Regions from separate parts of the Streptococcus lingualis genome, predicted to be linked through region 3. Evidence: predicted binding sites of a transcription regulator. Region 3 holds the regulator's gene; each other region holds the start of a gene.
The links. Region 3 encodes CtsR, which represses protease genes until heat stress. Its sites were predicted from a motif close to TTGGTCAAAAAAGGTCAAANA; they were not measured.
Positions count from the first base shown of each region.

Region 1: SM123_RS03225 (ATP-dependent Clp protease proteolytic subunit) is a predicted target of CtsR. The motif match lies at 2,583-2,603, and genes of this name have one in related genera.
Region 2: SM123_RS07820 (ATP-dependent Clp protease ATP-binding subunit) is a predicted target of CtsR. The motif match lies at 5,017-5,037, and genes of this name have one in related genera.

Region 1 is NZ_CP139419.1:703,419-710,026, forward strand. It holds gene mgtA (magnesium-translocating P-type ATPase) at 1-1,699, shown strand, start outside; gene upp (uracil phosphoribosyltransferase) at 1,919-2,548, shown strand; gene SM123_RS03225 (ATP-dependent Clp protease proteolytic subunit) at 2,677-3,267, shown strand; gene SM123_RS03230 (DUF2129 domain-containing protein) at 3,545-3,823, shown strand; gene SM123_RS03235 (ABC transporter substrate-binding protein) at 3,932-5,089, shown strand; gene SM123_RS03240 (branched-chain amino acid ABC transporter permease) at 5,171-6,040, shown strand; gene SM123_RS03245 (branched-chain amino acid ABC transporter permease) at 6,044-6,608, shown strand, end outside.
Region 2 is NZ_CP139419.1:1,629,363-1,635,970, reverse strand. It holds gene ileS (isoleucine--tRNA ligase) at 1-1,384, shown strand, start outside; gene SM123_RS07830 (DUF1827 family protein) at 1,772-2,074, opposite strand; gene SM123_RS07825 (NUDIX hydrolase) at 2,142-2,591, opposite strand; gene SM123_RS07820 (ATP-dependent Clp protease ATP-binding subunit) at 2,702-4,957, opposite strand; gene SM123_RS07815 (DUF1797 family protein) at 5,206-5,436, shown strand; gene SM123_RS07810 (bifunctional methylenetetrahydrofolate dehydrogenase/methenyltetrahydrofolate cyclohydrolase) at 5,602-6,456, shown strand; gene SM123_RS07805 (HAD-IIB family hydrolase) at 6,470-6,608, shown strand, end outside.
Region 3 is NZ_CP139419.1:282,785-289,392, reverse strand. It holds gene SM123_RS01475 (AAA family ATPase) at 1-63, opposite strand, end outside; gene SM123_RS01470 (hypothetical protein) at 228-953, opposite strand; gene SM123_RS01465 (DUF4430 domain-containing protein) at 1,273-1,680, opposite strand; gene SM123_RS01460 (ECF transporter S component) at 1,658-2,146, opposite strand; gene SM123_RS01455 (ATP-dependent Clp protease ATP-binding subunit) at 2,156-4,585, opposite strand; gene SM123_RS01450 (CtsR family transcriptional regulator) at 4,586-5,050, opposite strand; gene SM123_RS01445 (alpha-L-fucosidase) at 5,425-6,608, opposite strand, start outside.

The DNA.
Region 1 (6,608 bases), 420 kb from region 3:
AAAAGTCGTTATCAAAAAACTCAATGCCATCCAAGACCTTGGGGCTATTGATATTTTGTGTACTGATAAGACAGGTACCTTGACCCAAGATGAAATCGTTTTGGAGTATCCGCTTGATATCCATGGCGAATTGGATCTATCAGTCCTTCGCCGAGCTTACTTGAATTCCTATTTCCAAACCGGGCTAAAAAATTTGATGGACCGAGCGATTATCAATCGGACCCAGAAAGAAGCCAAGAAACATGAGATTGTTCGCGATCTGGATCAAACCTTCCATAAGATTGATGAATTGCCCTTTGATTTTGAACGTCGTCGCATGAGTGTCATTGTCAAAGACGAAGACGGTGTGGTCAGCATGGTGACCAAGGGTGCCTTGGAAGAAATGCTTTCTGTATCGACTTATGTTGAGTACAAGGGGGAGATTAAACGCCTGACAGATGAAGTCCGTCAAGAGGTCCTCGCTGAAGTTGCTCAATTAAATGAACAAGGTCTTCGTGTTTTGGGCGTCAGCTACAAAACCGACTTGGACGAAAATGACATCTTTAGTGTTGAAGATGAACGAGACATGATCCTAACCGGTTACCTTGCCTTTCTTGATCCACCAAAACCTTCTGCAGCTCCAGCAATCAAAGCTCTTGCAGAGTATGGGGTAACCACCAAGATCTTAACTGGGGACAATGAAAAGGTCACCCAAGCTGTCTGTGAAAAAGTAGGACTAGATGTCGAGCGGATTCTTTTGGGAAGCGAAATCGATACGATGACAGACCAAGAGTTAGCAGAAGTTGTGGAAACAACAACGGTCTTTGCCAAACTATCACCAGATCAAAAAGCGCGGATCATCCTCTGCCTCAAGAATAATGGCCACAAGGTTGGTTACATGGGAGATGGGATCAACGATGCTCCATCCATGAAGGTCTCAGACGTTGGGATCTCCGTGGATACCGCTGTGGATATCGCCAAGGAAACGGCAGATGTCATCCTTCTGGATAAGGATTTGATGGTCCTTGAAAAAGGTTTGGTTGAAGGCCGCAAGGTCTATGCCAATATGACCAAGTACATCAAGATGACGGTCTCTTCTAACTTCGGGAACATCTTCTCTCTGCTCTTCGCCAGCATCTTTTTGCCTTTCCTTCCAATGGCTCCTGTTCATTTGATTGTGCTCAATCTTATCTATGATCTTTCTTGTATCGCCCTTCCTTTTGACAATGTCGACAAGGAATTCCTCAAGAAACCTCGTATCTGGGAAGCAAACTCTATCATGCGCTTTATGGCCTGGATTGGTCCAATTTCATCTGTATTTGATATTATTACCTACATGCTTCTTTACTTCCTTGTTGTTCCTATGATTTTAGGTCATGGCTACAACCATGGAGCAACAGATGCAGCAGCCTTTATCATGGTGTTTCAAACCGGATGGTTTATCGAATCTATGTGGTCTCAAACCATGGTTATTCATATGTTGCGTTCACCAAAACTGCCATTTATCCAAAGTCGTCCAGCCTTCTCAGTCGTGGTGACGACCTTAGCAGCAGCCTTCTTTGTAACCTCCCTTCCATATAGTCCTTTGGCTTCTATCTTGAAGTTGAGCCAACTAAATGGATTGTACTTTGTTCTATTGTTTGCGATTATCGTCCTCTATATGCTGAGTGTGACGGTTGTCAAACGTATCTATATTAAGAAATACAAAGAATGGTTGTAATTGATTGATAGAAAGAGTGAGTCCGAACTTAAAAAATTAAGTGTAAGGGCTCTCTTTTTTTTGTAAAATTTGGTATAATAAGAAGAATGTAAAGTTGGAAATGAAGATTTCCATGTGCTGTGAGTATCAAAGAGGGACTGAAAGAAAGAGTAGAGCTTGACTCCACTTTTATCATAGCTCTTTTTTGAATAATAACAGCTTAGAAAGAAGGATCTCAAAATGGGAAAATTAGAAGTTATTACACATCCACTGATTCAACACAAATTGTCTATTCTTCGTCGTACAGATACCTCTACGAAGGCCTTTCGTGAATTGGTAGATGAGATTGCTATGTTGATGGGCTACGAAGTGTTGCGTGAATTGCCTCTTGAGGATGTTGAAATTGAAACTCCTATTACCAAAACCGTTCAAAAACAAATCGCAGGTAAGAAATTGGCTATTGTCCCAATTCTTCGTGCAGGGATTGGGATGGTTGATGGTCTCTTGAGTTTGGTACCAGCTGCTAAGGTTGGCCATATCGGGATGTACCGTGATGAAGAAACCTTGAAACCAGTTGAATACTTGGTGAAATTGCCAGAAGATATTGATCAACGTCGTATCTTTGTAGTAGACCCGATGCTTGCTACGGGTGGATCCGCTATTCTAGCGATTGATTCCTTGAAAAAACGTGGCGCTAGCCATATCAAATTTGTCTGCTTGGTATCAGCGCCAGAAGGGGTGAAAGCTCTTCAAGAAGCTCACCCAGATGTTGATATCTTTACAGCAGCCCTCGATGATCATTTGAATGAACATGGCTACATTGTTCCTGGTCTTGGAGATGCGGGTGACCGTTTATTCGGTACCAAATAAGAAACCATTCATGATTCGTCCGAAAGGTGCTTAATATTTGACCTTTTTTGACCATTGGTTTATAATAGCACATATACTTTGAACCTCACGAATCGTGAGAATGAATGGATACTAAAGGAGAAGAATAGATGATTCCAGTAGTTATTGAACAAACCAGTCGTGGAGAACGTTCTTACGATATTTATTCCCGTCTGTTGAAAGATCGAATTATCATGGTAACAGGACCCGTTGAGGACCAAATGGCTAACTCCATTATCGCTCAATTGCTCTTCTTGGATGCCCAAGATAATACAAAAGATATCTATATGTATATCAATACACCAGGAGGCTCTGTCTCTGCAGGTCTTGCCATCGTAGATACCATGAACTTTATCAAGTCAGATGTCCAAACCATTGTCATGGGGATGGCAGCTTCTATGGGAACAATTATCGCTTCAAGCGGTGCGAAGGGCAAACGCTTCATGTTGCCAAACGCCGAGTACATGATTCACCAACCAATGGGTGGTACTGGTGGTGGTACCCAACAAACCGATATGGCGATTGCAGCAGAACACTTGCTCAAAACACGGAATAACTTGGAAAAAATCCTTGCGGAAAATTCAGGTCAATCCATTAAAAAAGTGCATGCTGATGCGGAACGTGATAATTGGATGAGCGCACAAGAAACACTTGAATATGGCTTTATTGATGAAATCATGGCCAATAATAAATTGGGCTAAACCATCCTGTGGGAAGGCCCGTCAAGAGGCTGGGACAAAAGTCCTAGCCTCTCAATTATTTTTGGGTTGTCGAGCAAAACGCAGTGGTTGAGTGGGCTCTACTTCGCTGATTTCATCAGCTTTTACAGCCCTACTCAACTGTGCGGAGGTGGGACGACGAAATCGAATTCTAACGAATGACCGATTTCTGTCCCACTCTCTTTTTTGCTCTCATAAAAGAGTAGTTCTTTTTCTTGAAATTTGATATACTAGTAACAGAACGAGAAAGGGATTGACCATGTTTGAGAAACAAGAAAGAACAGGCTTAATTGTTAAATTGTATTACAATCGCGACGGGAAAAAATTACAATCAGTCGGAGATGTCTTGTACCATTCTAAGAAATGCCGTTATGTCCAATTGTATGTGGACAGTGACAAGGCGGATCAAGTCATGGAAGACTTAAAGAAAGAACGTTATGTCAAAAAAGTCTTGCCTTGCCATCTCAAAGATTTAGATACAGATTTTGTGGGGAGTTTGCAACGATTGGAGACCCCATCTGTGGTAACAGAAGTTTAGAAAACGCAATCATTTGATGGATTGCGTTTTTTTTATTGACAATTGTCAGATAATTCGGTATATTCTTAATGTATTTATTTTAAGATTCATTTAAGGAGATCATTACAAATGAAGAAAAAATTTGCTCTTTCATTTTTAACCATTGCAAGTGTCGCTCTTCTTGCTGCTTGTGGTGAAGTTTCTACTTCAGGTTCAAACACAACTGGTAACGAAATCGGCAAAGAACTAAAAGTCGGTTTTAACTTTGAAAAAACTGGTGAAGTAGCAGCCTACGGTAGCGCTGAACAAAAGGGTGCTCAATTGGCCGTTGATGAAATCAACGCTAAGGGTGGAGCTGACGGTAAGAAGATCGTTGTCACAGATAAAGATAACAAATCTGAAACAGCTGAAGCAGCTACAGTCACTACAAACCTTGTCACTCAATCAAAAGTGAACGCTCTTGTAGGACCTGCAACTTCAGGTGCTACTGCAGCAGCGGTTGCCAATGCTGGTAAAGCAGGTGTTCCATTGGTTACACCATCTGCAACTCAAGATGATTTGACAAAAGGTCAAGATTACCTTTTCCGTGCAACCTTCATCGATAGCTTCCAAGGAAAAATCATTGCCAAATACACAACGGATAACTTGAAAGCGAAGAAAGTCGTTCTTTACTACGATAACTCATCTGACTATGCGAAAGGGATTGCTGAAGCCTTCAAGAAATCTTACAAAGGTGAAATCGTAGCAACAGAAACCTTCCAATCTAAGGATACAGACTTCCAAGCTGCCCTTACAAAAATCAAAGATAAAGACTTCGATGCGATTGTTCTTCCAGGTTACTACACTGAAACTGGTAAGATCGTAAACCAAGCGCGTGGTATGGGAATCAAACAACCAATCATTGGTGGGGATGGATTTAGCGATGCTAAGTTCGTTGAACAAGCAACACCTGCTGCAGCTACAGATATCTACTACGTAGCTGGATTCTCTACTGAAGGTGAAATGACTGATAAAGCCAAGAAATTCGTAGAAGCATACAAAGCGAAATACAATGAAGAACCTTCAATGTTCGCAGCTTTGGCTTATGATTCAGTTTACATGGTTGCAGAAGCATCTAAAGGTGCTAAGAACTCTGTCGAATTGAAAGATAACCTTGCGAAGTTGAAAGACTTGGAAGGTGTGACTGGTACAATGTCAATTGACAAGAACCACAACCCGGTTAAATCAGCTCTTATGATTGGCTTGAAAGATGGTAAAGTCAAATCAGTTGAGTCTGTAAAACCATAATTATCATTTGTTGTTTGTACAAGAGGCTGGGAGAATGAAAATTCCTGGCCTCGCTCTTTATTGTTAGAAAGGATGGTTCAAATGCTCCAGCAATTAGTGAACGGTCTAATCTTGGGAAGTGTCTATGCACTCTTGGCCCTTGGTTATACCATGGTGTATGGAATTATCAAATTGATCAACTTTGCCCATGGGGATATCTACATGGTAGGTGCCTTTATGGGATATTTCTTATTGAACTCATGGAAAGTGAACTTCTTTGTAGCCTTGCTCCTAGCAATGGTTGGGACAGCTATTTTAGGGGTTGTAATTGAATACCTGGCTTATCGTCCGCTTCGTCATTCGACTCGGATTGCTGCCTTGATCACAGCCATCGGGGTTTCCTTCTTGCTTGAATATGGGATGGTCTTCTTCGTAGGGGCCAATACCCGTTCCTTCCCGCAAGTGATTAAAACGGTTCGTTACAACTTCGGTCCTATTTCAATCTCCAATATTCAGTTGATGATCTTGGGAGTGTCTGTTTTCTTGATGGTCGCTCTTCAATTTATTATTCAAAAGACAAAGATGGGGAAAGCCATGCGGGCTGTATCTGTCGATAGTGATGCCGCTCAATTGATGGGGATTAACGTAAACCGTACGATCAGCTTTACCTTTGCTTTGGGATCAGCCTTGGCAGGTGCTGGTGGTGTCTTGATTGGTTTGTATTACAACTCGATCGAGCCTTTGATGGGGATGACACCAGGGATCAAAGCCTTTGTCGCAGCCGTTCTTGGAGGAATCGGAATCATTCCAGGTGCGGCCCTAGGTGGATTTGTTATCGGTTTGTTGGAAACCTTCGCTACAGCGATCGGTCTTTCAGACTTCCGTGATGCCATTGTGTATGCCATCTTAATTGTGATCTTGCTCATCCGTCCAGCAGGTATCCTCGGTAAAAATGTGAAAGAGAAGGTGTAAGCCATGAAACAAAATTTAAAAGTGAATATAGTCTGGCTTGGTCTTTTGGTCGCAGGTTTTGCCTTGATCCAAGTCTTGGTTGCAGCGGGTGTGCTCAACCTCTTCTATATCCAAATTTTAGAACAAATTGGAATTAATATTATCCTTGCAGTTGGCTTGAACCTCATTGTTGGTTTCTCAGGTCAATTCTCGCTCGGGCATGCCGGATTTATGGCGATTGGTGCCTATTCTGCAGCCATTCTCGGTTCTAAATCACCAACCTATGGTGCTTTCTTTGGCGCGATGGTTTTAGGTGCTTTGATTGCTGGTGTCGTTGCCTTGATCGTTGGGGTTCCAACCCTTCGTTTGAAAGGGGACTACCTCGCGATTGCGACACTTGGGGTTTCTGAAATCATCCGGATCTTGATCGTCAATGGGGGTACTCTCACCAATGGGGCTGCTGGGATCCTTGGTTTGCCAGCCTTTACAACTTGGCAATTGGTTTACCTCTTTGTTGTCATTACAACGATCTTTACGATTAACTTCTTACGCAGTCCAATTGGACGCTCTACCCTTTCTGTTCGTGAAG
Region 2 (6,608 bases), 770 kb from region 3:
CGGAACACCAATCATGACAGCTGAAACCATCGAACATGTGGCTCAACTCTTTGAAGAGCATGGTTCGATCATCTGGTGGCAGTGTGAAGCGAAAGACCTCTTGCCAGAAGGGTTTACGCATCCTGGTTCACCGAATGGCGAATTTACAAAAGAAACAGATATCATGGACGTCTGGTTTGACTCAGGTTCATCATGGAATGGGGTTGTGGTGAACCGTCCAGAACTCAAATACCCAGCTGATCTTTACCTTGAAGGTTCAGACCAATATCGTGGTTGGTTCAACTCATCTCTTATCACATCTGTGGCGAATCATGGTGTTGCACCATACAAACAAATCTTGTCTCAAGGTTTTGCTTTAGATGGTAAAGGTGAGAAAATGTCTAAATCACTTGGAAATACCATTGCCCCAAGTGATGTTGAAAAGCAATTTGGTGCTGAAATCTTGCGTCTCTGGGTAACCAGTGTAGACTCAAGTAATGACGTGCGTATCTCAATGGATATCTTGAGCCAAGTGTCTGAGACTTACCGTAAGATCCGGAATACTCTTCGTTTCTTGATTGCCAATACTTCTGACTTTAACCCAGCTGAGGATGCAGTTGCTTATGATGAGCTTCGTTCAGTGGACAAGTACATGACCATTCGCTTTAACCAGCTTGTTAAGACCATCCGTGATGCTTATGAAAACTTTGAGTTCTTGACGATCTACAAGGCGCTTGTTAACTTTATCAACGTTGACTTGTCAGCCTTCTACCTGGATTTTGCCAAGGATGTTGTTTACATCGAAGGAGCGAAATCGCTAGAACGCCGTCAAATGCAAACAGTCTTCTATGATATTTTGGTGAAAATCACGAAACTCTTGACGCCAATTCTTCCTCACACTGCTGAAGAAATCTGGTCTTACCTTGAGTTTGAAGAGGAAGACTTCGTTCAATTGTCAGAATTACCAGAAGCTCAAACATTTGCCAACCAAGAGGAAATCTTGGATACATGGTCAGCCTTCATGGACTTCCGTGGTCAAGCTCAAAAAGCCTTGGAAGAAGCGCGGAATGAAAAAGTGATCGGTAAATCTCTTGAAGCTCACTTAACTGTTTATCCAAATGAAGTTGTGAAAACTCTTCTTGGAGCTGTTGATAGCGATGTTGCTCAACTCTTGATTGTTTCTGAGTTGACCATCGCAGAAGGACCAGCTCCAGAAGGTGCAGTGACCTTTGAAGATGTAGCCTTCACAGTTGAACGTGCCGCTGGTGAAGTTTGTGACCGTTGCCGTCGCATCGATCCAACAACGGCTGAACGTCACTACCACGCAACCATCTGTGATCACTGTGCAAGCATCGTCGAAGAGAACTTTGCGGATGCAGTCGCAGAAGGATTTGAAGCTAAATAAAAGACATTAAAAGAAGTTCCATAAAGGAACTTCTTTTATATTGAAGACAAAATCATCTTAAAAACTTTCCTTAGGTGAGTACGGACGTCAGCGAACTTCTTTGAAGTTCCATGACTAATTATTGAGCCTAAGGTCTCAATAATTCCGAGTGCCTGAAACGTTGTTGTTTCAGGCACTTTTCTCACAGCGGAAAGTTTCAGTATTTTCTTAAATTGATTTAAAAATTGGGACTCAAATTTATTTTTTTGCAGAATCACTTAACTTATTTTACTTTAAAATAGTTTGTTTACATTCTAAATGAAGTTCCATTATGGCACTTTTTTTTGGTGACAGAATGGTGTAGAGATTCATGCATTAAGGAAATAAAAAAAGTAAGGCAAATTGGCCTTACTTAGTAATTGGAAAGGAAATTTCAATTAGTTTATCAGAGTAGAGGGTTTTAATAGCGGATTGGTCAATGTTTTGAAGATCAATCTTACGTTTTAAAAAGAACTCACGAATTAATTCTACTTCAGTTTCACGAATAGCTCGGTGTTTGTTGCTGATCAACAATTCGTAGTGGGTTGGGGCTTGTGTAAAAATAACATCAGTATTGCCCGCGGAATAAACCTCGACAAGCAAGGCGTCAGTACTAGCAAGTTGATTTTTAACCAAGGTAGCATGACTATTGGTGGTATTAATGAGCTTCATATGAGTTCCTCCTGACCTCTATCTTCATTTATTATAGCACTTTTTTTTATTTTGTGAAAGAAGTCCTTTAGTTTTTATGGGCAATTTTCCACTGTTCAATGCCCCATTTATGGCTGCCTCGTTTCAGTTTTTCAATCGCTTCCTCTACTGGGAACCAAGAGAGATTGTTAAAATCTTCCAGTGGTTTTTGAGTTTCTGTGTAGTCGACGACTTCATAAATATAGGCAGGATTGTAGTAGTAGGTATCCCGGTGGCTAGAATAAAAATACTCGTCTGCTTGGCCATAGTATCGCCCTAAAATAGCAGTAAAGCCTAATTCTTCGATCAGTTCCCGTTTCAGAGCTTGCAAGTGATCTTCACCCGCCTCGATTTCCCCGCCAGGTAAGAACCAAGCCCCATTTGGAGCTTGAACGAGGATGATCTGATCCTGATCCTTATTGGGAATAACAGCGTAGACACCGTATCGGTTCACATACGCAACATCTTGTTTCTTTTCACCAAAACTTGGAATGGTCATGGTTTTCTCTTTTCTTATTTTTTCATCATTATATCATATTTTTTAGCAAAAATCTGGAGGAAAAAAAGAAAGAGACTGGATTTTCCAGTCTCTGAATGTACATTTACTGATTATGATTCTGAAGTCTGTTCAACTGGTTTGTGAGCAGACTTGATAGAGATTTTCCCATTGCTGGTCATGACGGCTTTGAGTTGTTTCTCACTTGGATGTTCCAGGTAATAATCGGTAATGGCATCTTCGATATGGTCTTGGATGGTACGACGGAGTGGGCGGGCCCCCATTTTTGGATCGTATCCCAGATCGACCAATTTTTCTTTGACCTTCTCTGTCACATCCAGATGAATCTCATTTTGTGCGAGACGTTGACTGACTTCATCGAGCATGAGGGTAACGATTTGGAGAAGGTTTTCTTTTGATAGAGGTTGGAATTCAATGATGCCATCAAAACGGTTCATGAATTCAGGGCTAAAGAAGTTCCCGAGTTCTCCAAGTACAGAGTTGGTTCGACCTTCGCGAGCAGCTCCAAAACCAACATTGGCCTCAGCCTTGCCGGTTCCAGCATTAGAGGTCATGATGATAATGGTATCTTTAAAGCTGACGGTACGGCCTTGACCATCTGTCAAACGGCCATCATCTAAAACTTGCAAGAACATGTGCATGACATCTGGATGGGCTTTTTCCACTTCATCCAACAACACGAGGGAGTAAGGATTGCGACGAACCTTTTCCGTTAGTTGTCCAGCTTCATCGTAGCCAACATAGCCCGGAGGAGCTCCGACTAGTTTCGCTACGCTATGTTTTTCCATGTATTCGCTCATGTCAAAGCGGATCATATTGTCTGCAGAGCCAAAGAGCTCGATCGCTAATTGTTTAGACAGTTCGGTCTTTCCGACACCAGTTGGTCCGACAAAGAGGAAGCTTCCGATTGGACGGTTAGGCGATCCTAAGCCGACACGATTGCGTCGAATGGCTTTCGCGATTTTATCTACTGCATCGTCTTGACCAATCACATGAGCTTTCAAATCAGAAGCCAGATTGATCAATTGAGACTGTTCTTTTTCTTTCAAATCACCAACAGGAATATTGGTCTTTTGTTCAACGATGTGTTCAATCGTTTTTTCACTGATGACAGGGGTCTCCTGATCAGTGACATGTTGACCTTGCATTTCCTTGTATTTCGCGATTTGATCGCGGAAGTAGGCTGCTTTTTCAAAGTCTTCTTCGCGCGTCGCTTGAGCTTTGAGGTTTTCCGCTTCAATCAAGCGCTGATCGATCACTTTTGGATCCACAAAGTTTAGGGTCAGGTTCATCTTAGATCCCGCTTCATCCAACAGATCAATGGCCTTGTCTGGCAGGAAGCGATCTTGGATGTAACGGTTTGAAAGAATAGCTGCCGCTTCGATGGCACCGTCTGTATAGTGGACGTGGTGGTAGTCTTCGTATTTTTTCTGGATGCCCTTGAGGATGGTGATGGTTTCTTCAACCGTTGGTTCATCGACCTTAACGGGCTGCATCCGACGTTCCAAGGCCGCATCTTTTTCAATGATACGGTATTCATTGAGGGTAGTAGCCCCAACTAATTGGAGTTCTCCACGCGCCAAGGCTGGTTTGAGGATATTTCCAGCGTCCATATTGCCTTCGCCGGCTGATCCTGCGCCAACAATTTCATGGATTTCGTCGATGAACAGAATAACATCTTCGCGTTGACGAATTTCATCCATTAATTTTTGCATGCGTTCTTCGAATTGACCACGGATGCCTGTGCCCTGAACGAGGCTCACGACGTCTAGGCGGATGACTTCTTTTCCTTGCAATTTATGTGGAACGTCGCCATCGACGATTTTTTGAGCCAGGCCTTCCACAACGGCAGTTTTTCCGACCCCAGGTTCTCCAATCAGAACCGGGTTGTTCTTGGTTCGACGGTTGAGAATTTCGATGACACGGATAATCTCCTCATCACGGCCAATGACAGGGTCAATATCCCCTTTGCGGGCAATTTCTGTGACATTGATGCCGAACTCTTCTAAAAGACCTTTTGGCTTTTGAGGACGGGCTTGACGAGGGTCTTGACCACCACGGTTATTGTTTTGGCCGTAGCCGCCACCTCCATAACTGCCTCCGGATTGAGTTGGAGGGGTTTGAGGTTCTTGCGGACTTTTGAAGTTTCCAAGGTTATTGAAGAAATCTTCAAAAGGATCTCCAGTGAGTTGGCTACGTTGGGTCATGCCTTTCAAGAAGCTGTTATTAGGGTCTGTTTTCATAATTTTATAGCAATTTTGACAGAGGTCTACTTGCTGCTGACGTCCATTTACATTTGTATATAAATGGATGGTTGATTCATTTATTTTACAATTTTGACAAAGCATATACATACCTCACAGTAGGTTTTTGATGGTTTTCCATCAAGAGACGAGCCTATTTTTGAAAGGTCAAAAATAGTCAAAGATTTATAGTTTCATTATATCAGTATTCTAGAAGTTTGCAAGAATTTGCTACGGAATGTCGCTAAGGAGTGAAGGAGAGAGCAAATCAATGGAAAAATGTGAATTTTTATTGGAAGAGCTTTCTCTTTTATGATAAAATAGGAGAGTAGAAAGTAAAGAGGAGAAATAAAATGGAATCACATTTAGTACGGATTATCAACCGTTTGGAGACGATGACAAAAGACGGTGGAAACTTGAAACGTAATTTTGAACGTGACGGTGTTGTTGTCGCTGAAGTAGCCTACAACCACAATGAAGAAGAGGGTTCAACCTTTACACTTCGTGATGTTGAAGCGCGTGAAACCTATACATTTGATAGCATTGATTTAATTGCAATGGAAATTTATGAATTGCTTTACTAAGCAGCTGTGTGGATGAGTTTGGGGTGGTCTCAAGCTCATTTTTTGTCCATCTGGCTATAGTTTTCGTCTATAAGAAATTCTAAATAGGAACAGTTAGGTTTGAGAGTTGAAATCTGCTATAATAGAGAGGACTATTTTCATTACTTGACTAGAAAGAGAATTGATATGACGACAATCATTGATGGGAAGGCGCTCGCTACAAAATTACAGGGTGAGATTGCGGAGAAAACAGCACGATTAAAAAAAGAGACAGGAGTTGTGCCTGGCCTCGTTGTCATCGTGGTAGGAGATAATCCAGCTAGCAAAATCTATGTAAGAAATAAAGAGCGTTCTGCTATTGCGGCAGGCTTTCGGAGTGAAGTGAGACGACTTCCTGAAAGCATCAGCCAAGCTGAATTATTAGAAGTGATCGAACACTACAATCAAGATCCCCTTTGGCATGGGATTTTGGTGCAGTTGCCACTGCCTAAGCATATCGATGCGGATGCAGTCCTTTTAGCCATTGATCCGACAAAAGATGTGGATGGCTTTCATCCATTGAATATGGGACGCTTGTGGGCTGGGAATCCTCTCATGGTGCCTTCAACTCCCGCTGGGATCATGGAGATGTTCAAAGAGTACGGGATTGATCTAGAAGGGAAGCGAGCAGTCGTGATTGGTCGTTCCAATATCGTTGGAAAACCAATGGCACAGTTGCTCCTCGCCAAAAATGCGACGGTAACCTTGACCCATTCCCGGACCCATCATCTGCCTAAAATTGCTAGAAGAGCAGATATCTTGGTTGTTGCGATCGGTCGTGCGAAATTTGTAACAGCAGACTTCGTGAAAGAAGGCGCCGTTGTTATTGACGTCGGAATGAATCGCGATGAGAATGGCAAATTGTGTGGGGATGTCGATTTTGACTCCGTTGCCCCTTTGGCCAGTCATATTACCCCGGTACCAGGAGGGGTTGGGCCTATGACCGTCACCATGCTGATGGAGCAGACCTACGAAGCAGCTGTTCGTGCCTTAAAAAAATGAAAGTGTGAACAAGATGAAGTTTGTATTTGATTTAGATGGAACCCTGTCATTCGATGGTGTCACAATCGATGATGAAATCAAACAGGTCTTATTGAGAGCAGAAGAATTTGGCCATGAAGTTGCCTTTGCTTCTGCACGTTCTTACCGGGACT
Region 3 (6,608 bases):
AATATGCCCTTGATGAAGAGGCGCGAAGGTTCCAAACACCAGGGCAATTCTTTCTTTTTTCATACGAACCCCTTTTTTATAATTTTTTATAAATATATTTCTTTATGTTTTTATTATAAACTATATTTTCTATCTGTCAATAGTTTTTTATAAAAAAATATATTTTTCTTCAAACCAACAAAAAAAGATCTGAAAAGAGAAGCTTCTCCTTTCAGATCTTTCGAATTTTATTCACGAGTGAGGGAGTGGCTGACACCGTCTTTCAAAACCGTCACACTAGATACCGAGCCATCTTTTCCAACTACGATATCTAGAGTCGCTGCAGATCCATCGCCTGCTGAGAGATTAGCATGGTAATGACCATCATCCAAGGTATAGTTATAAGCGCTGATACCATAGGCTACGGGTTGGCCCCCAGGAAGTTGGATGGTTACTTGACCGCCTTGGCCAATAGTGACTCCAGTGTCGCGTTTGTCAGACCAATTCCCAGCTGCTGCGGAGAAATCCCCTGCTGCTACAGAATAGACTCCCTTGTATTGGGCATTCTCCGTCGCAGAAGCTTGCTTCTTAGCCTGAGCATGACCGTCTTCTAGACTTGGCAATTTTGCTTTCGCTGGTGTGGCTGGTGTGGCTACTTCTTTTGTTTCTTTTGTTACCGGTGCTGCTGGAGTCGCTGCTTTAGCTGGAGCTGGTGTTTGACTAGCTGCAGCTTGGGTATTTTTGCTACCAACAGTATGACTTTCCTCTGATTTGCTATCAGAGGATGAAGAGGCAATCGGATCCTTGCTAGTGATCACTTTTTTCTTAGAAGAAGAGCTGGTTTGTTTGACTTGACTGGTCTTTGAACTGCTTGCTTCTGTTGCCTTTTCTTCTTTATTCCCACCACAAGCTCCTAGGAAAAGACTAGCTGTAAGAGCTAGCGCTGCTAGGGAAATGATTTTTTTGTTTTTCATAACAGAACCTCTATTTGTAACATTTGTAATATTTTGTAACACTATTGTAACACTGTTATATGAGGCTGTCAATAGTTTCTCAAATATTTTTCTAATTTGAAAGAAGTTTTAAATAAGCTCCTAAACTTTAGCAAAAAAGAGGCTGGAACAAAAGTCCTAGCCTCTCAATTATTTTTGGATTGTCGAGCAAGACGCAGTGGTTGAGTGGGCTCTACTACGCTGACTTCATCAGCTTTTACAGCCCTACTCAACTGTGCGGAGGTGGGACGACGAAATCGAATTCTAACGAATTACCGATTTCTGTCCCACTCTCTTCTCATTATTTATACACTTCTTGATAGAATTCGATCTTGTCTCCTTTTTTAACGGTGGTTTCAGCAGCACCTTTTGGAGCCATTTCGCCATTGATCTTGTACATCCAGTAAAGACCTTTGGCTTCATCTTGGCTGTGACCGTCAATCGAGGTGATCATGCCATTTTTTTCTTCAATCTTGTAGTTGGCTTTGAGCACTTTCATGAGGTTGCTCTCTTCTGCTACTTTCAAGGTTTTTGATTGCGCTTTTTGACCTTCTGGCGTCACGCTAATCGTAATCGAAATTTCGTTTTTCTTGGCAACTTCTGTGCTAGAAGCTGTTGTTTGATGGTTTGTGCTATGAGACGAAGCGCAACTCGCTAAAAGAAGAGCTGCAAGTAAGGTCATCAAGCTAGAAATGGTTTTTTTCAACATAAAATCTCCTAAAGATTTGATAGATAATGGGATAGAAAATGATCGTCGACAGAGCATGGGCAAGGTTAAAACTAAAACCATTGACCAAAGCATAGGTCCACCAAGGAATATGGTATATCAAGGCATAAACACTATCGATCAAGACCCCATAAGCAAAGGACAGTAGGCCCACAAAAAGGATCTGAAGGACAAAGGGCAACCACTTGTAACTGATGCGCCAAATGAGCATCAAACAGCCAAAGGCGACAATCTGAAAGAACACAATCAGGCTCATCCCCAGGAAAAAGACGGAGACAAACATGGTGATCATCATCACAAGAAAAGCAAAGCTATACCCTTCAAATATCACCAAGAGAAAAAAGATGGCAGAAATAGGTTGGACATTTGGGAAAGGGGCAAAAGCCTGACGTAGAGCGACACAAAGGGCCGCCAAAAGCGAAATACGGGTTAATCGCTGAAGCGTCATGACATCCTCCTAGACAATCTCAAACTTGATCGTTCCGGCTGTCGTTCCAACCTTGATCGTTTGTCCTTCTTGGGCTTGGCCTTTCAGCAATAGCTCTGCTAGTTGATCTTCCACTTCGGTCTGCAAGACACGACGCAGTGGGCGAGCTCCCATTTCTGGATCGTAGCCTTTGGTTGCTAGCAACTTGAGCGCTGAAGGCTGGAATTTGAGGGTCATACCTTGTTCGGCCAAGGTCGCGATGAGCGGTTTGACCATGACTTTCACCACCTGCTGCATGTCCTCGCTGGATAGGCTATGGAATACCACCTTTTCATCAATCCGGTTGATAAACTCTGGACGATAGGTCTTCTTCAACTCTTCAAACATGCGTTTTTCCATATTAGCTTGATCAAAGCGGATATCTTTGGCACCAAAGCCAACTGTCTTATCATCCCGAAGGGCTGTTGCTCCCAGGTTTGAGGTCATGATGATAATGGTATTGGAGAAGTCAATCTTCCGGCCTTTACTATCGGTTAAGACTCCGTCATCCAAGACTTGCAAAAGGACATTGAAAATATCTGGATGGGCTTTTTCCACCTCATCAAATAAGAGGACCGAATACGGTTTGTTGCGGACTTTCTCGGTCAACTCGCCTCCTTCTTCGTAGCCCACATAGCCTGGAGGGGCACCGTTGAGGCGGCTCGCTGCGAATTTTTCCATATACTCACTCATATCAAAACGGATGAGGGCCGATTCATCATCAAACAGAACTTCCGCCAAAGCTTTGGCTAGCTCTGTTTTTCCGACACCGGTAGGTCCTAAGAACATGAAAGAACCGATCGGACGCTTGTTGCTACGGATCCCCGATTGATTGCGTCGAATAGCCCGACTGATACTCGAAACGGCTTGGTCTTGACCAATCACGCGCTTATGCAATTCTGCTTCTAAGTTTAGGTACTTCTTGGCATCGGTTTGGGTCAGTTTTTGAGTTGGAATACCGGATAATTGGCTCAAGGTCACCAAGACATCTTGGTCAGTGACTTCTTTTTTGTAGACAATGGGAGCGGCCTCTACTTCTAAGAGCTGGGCTGCTTTCTTCCACTTGCCATCCATCAAGGCCCGATCCAAGGCGGTCAACTCTTCTTTTACGTGACCGTTGGAATCGCGGTTTTGTACGGTAGCTGCCGCTTCATCCAAGAGATCAATGGCTGAATCTGGCAATTGACGACTAGTCAAATAGCGGTGGGCATATTTGACAGCTGTTTCGATCGCTTCATCGGTAATGGTCACATGATGGTGGTCCTGATAAGTCTCTTTCAAGCCTTGGAGAATTTGGATGCTATCTGCAACACTTGGCTCTTCAATGGTGACTTTCGCAAAACGCCGAGAGAGGGCTGCATCTTTTTCGATATGCTTTTGGTACTCATCTTGGGTCGTTGCCCCAACTGTACGCAAGGTTCCCCGTGCCAGGGCTGGTTTTAGAATATTGGCTGCGTCTAAGGTCGAATCAATACCGGATCCTGACCCCATAATAGTATGCAGTTCATCGATAAAGAGAATCACGTGACCGTCTTCTTCGATGTCCTGGATGATATTGTTCATCCGTTCTTCGAAGTCCCCACGGAAGCGCGTCCCAGCAACGACATTCATGAGATCCAATTCCAGAACACGCATCTGCGCGATTTCAGCTGGTACATTGCCACTAGCGACACGCTGGGCCAGACCTAAGGCAAGGGCTGTTTTTCCGACCCCTGCTTCTCCCACCAATACAGGATTGTTCTTCGTCTTGCGGCTGAGGATTTGGATCATGCGTGAAATCTCTGCATCCCGACCAATCACAGGCTCAAGCTGGCCTGCACGCGCCATTTCTGTCAAATCACGGGTATAATCTTCAAGACCTCCACTGGTGCTTGGGGGCATGCCCATCATATTTCCCATGGTTTGGCGGTTAGGGTTTTGGGCGCGATAGAGACTCCGAATGGCTTTGATATCATTCTTGTCCCAGCCTGCCTTGTCCTCAAGATTCTTTCGAAGAGAGGCAATAGGAACTCCCTTGTCTTGCTCTGTAAAGGCAAAGCCGGCAAACTCCATGACTTGGCTCGCTAAGGTCCCACGGTCTGCTAGAAGAGAGAGGAGCACATGCTCTGTTCCCAAGGTCTTGGCATGAAGGACCTGGGCAATCTCTCTTGCGTGCTTCATAATGGCTTCCATCCGATAAGAAAATGGGAAGATTTCATACCGATTGTCGCTTTGAAAAGCTTGGCCTGTAATATGCTCCGCCGCATCCTGAAACTCATCGATCTGCATAGGATAATCGTTCAGTACAGAACCTGCCACGCTATAGGGATTATTGGCCATAGCCGTCAGGAGATGCCAAGTATCTAAGGTATGCCCCTGATAGTGGCCTGCTAGTATTTGGGCCGCTTCTATACTTTCTAACAGTGCTGTTGAATAGTTCATCTAGTCGGTATTTCCTTTTCTATCTACTTGTTGAATGATTTTTTTCAGCATCGTTGCTCGTAGGATGAGAGCATCTCGACCTAGGACCTCATCGGAGGTCGTCGCAAGCAAGAGCTGAGCCTCACGTTTTGTCAATAATTTTTCTTCATAGAGCATCTGGAGGATATCATTGAAGACCTGCTGGCTGATGGTCTCTCCAATATTGGCTGCCAAGTCTTGGAGCATCTGATGGTGATCTGAAAACTGGACCTTGCCAATGCGGATATAGCCCCCACCACCGCGCTTGCTCTCTACAATATAGCCTCGGCTCTCGGTAAAGCGGGTCTTAATGACATAGTTAATCTGACTGGGTACGACCTGAAAGACATCGGCTAACTCACTTCTTTTGAGCTCTGCCATGCCAGCTTGAGCCAGCAAGGCCTTGATATAAGCTTCAATGCTATCAGATGTGTTCTTATTTGCCATGATGCTCCTTTCTGGCTTGTTTTTTTCTAGATGGATGCTCTGCTCTTTGGCCCATAAAAAATGGCCTTGGAGTGTTCCTTCTCATCATTGACCTTATTTGACTATTATACAATTTTTACGGCTGTAAATAAAGCAAAGACTCTATGGAAATAGGAATCTCTTAAGGAAAGGAGAAAAACAAAAGAGAGTGGGACAGAAATCGGTAATTCGTTAGAATTCGATTTCGTCGTCCCACCTCCGCACAGTTGAGTAGGGCTGTAAAAGCTGATGAAATCAGCGTAGTAGAGCCCACTCAACCACTGCGTCTTGCTCGACAATCCAAAAATAATTGAGAGGCTAGGACTTTTGTCCCAGCCTCTTATGCGAATAAGGAGCTACTCTTTGCGACGAGCAAATTTCGCGCCTCCGCCCAAGAATCCTAGACCAAGAAGGCCTAACCAAGCAAACAATCCACTTTCTTTTGTACCGGTTTGAGGAAGTTTTCCTTCCGATTGTAGAGAAGGACTTTTAACCACTTCTTTTTCCGGATGGTCTGAAGTCGAAACAGAAACTGCTTCTGGAGTTTTCGGTTGCAAGAGAACATGTCTTCCTTTTTCTTTTTTGTCTTCAGCTTGAGAAAGAGTTGCAACTTCTGGTTGCACCTTACTTGGAGTGACAGGAGTGGTTGGAGTCGGCATATCAGCTATCAACGGACTTTCTTCCGCTTCCTTCGTCCCGACTTCTGTGATCTGGTCCTGGGCCTCCACTTCGACAAAGGCATCGACTTCTGTCCGAATTTCTTTGCCTTCTTCTTGTCGAACCTCGATCAATTTCAATCGGCGTCCGACCTTCCCTGCTTGAAGGATCCGGCTTTCGCCCTTGGCCAAGTCCTTGTTCTCACGTGTTTGACTCTCAAATGGAATCTCCTCCGCTTCGATGAGAAGTTCTGGTTTTTCAAGAATCAAATCCCGAACACCTTCGTCTGGGCGTGTCTGCGTCAGCGGTTCATAATTGCGAGCATCTTCTAAGATGGTTTCAAGGGCTTCGACTTGATTGGCTGCAGCAACCAAATCTGGGCGCTCTTGATCCAACAACTGAGTCAAGTCCGTCAATTGTCCTTGAACCGTCGGTTTGAGGTCTGCTTTCAAGCGCTCGAGAGAAGTAGCCTTGATCTTTTCTACTCCTTCTCTGATGATCTGTTGCAACTCTTCTTGACTGAGCAACTGACTATCTTTCCCTGAGAGGACAAATCGGTCTACCTGGATAGCTCTGGACGACTGAGGATCATTGAGGGCTGGATCCAGATGCAGGCGTAGCTGATGGTAGCCTTTTGCTAGACCTTGCAGATTGACCAAACTCTGGTCGAGCTTGCGTTGGTCTCCGTAGCCACTGAAATAATGATCGCCTTCGATCTCATAATCATGGCCCCGACCTTCTTCGAAGGCCATTTCTTTTCCATCCAGGGTGACGCTGTAGAGCCCATGACTTGGATCAACCACTCCTCGAACCTCCACACCTGTGCCCTTAAAGGTAATGGTCACTTCAATGTGTTTCTTGCCTTCCTCATCGGTCACTTGGT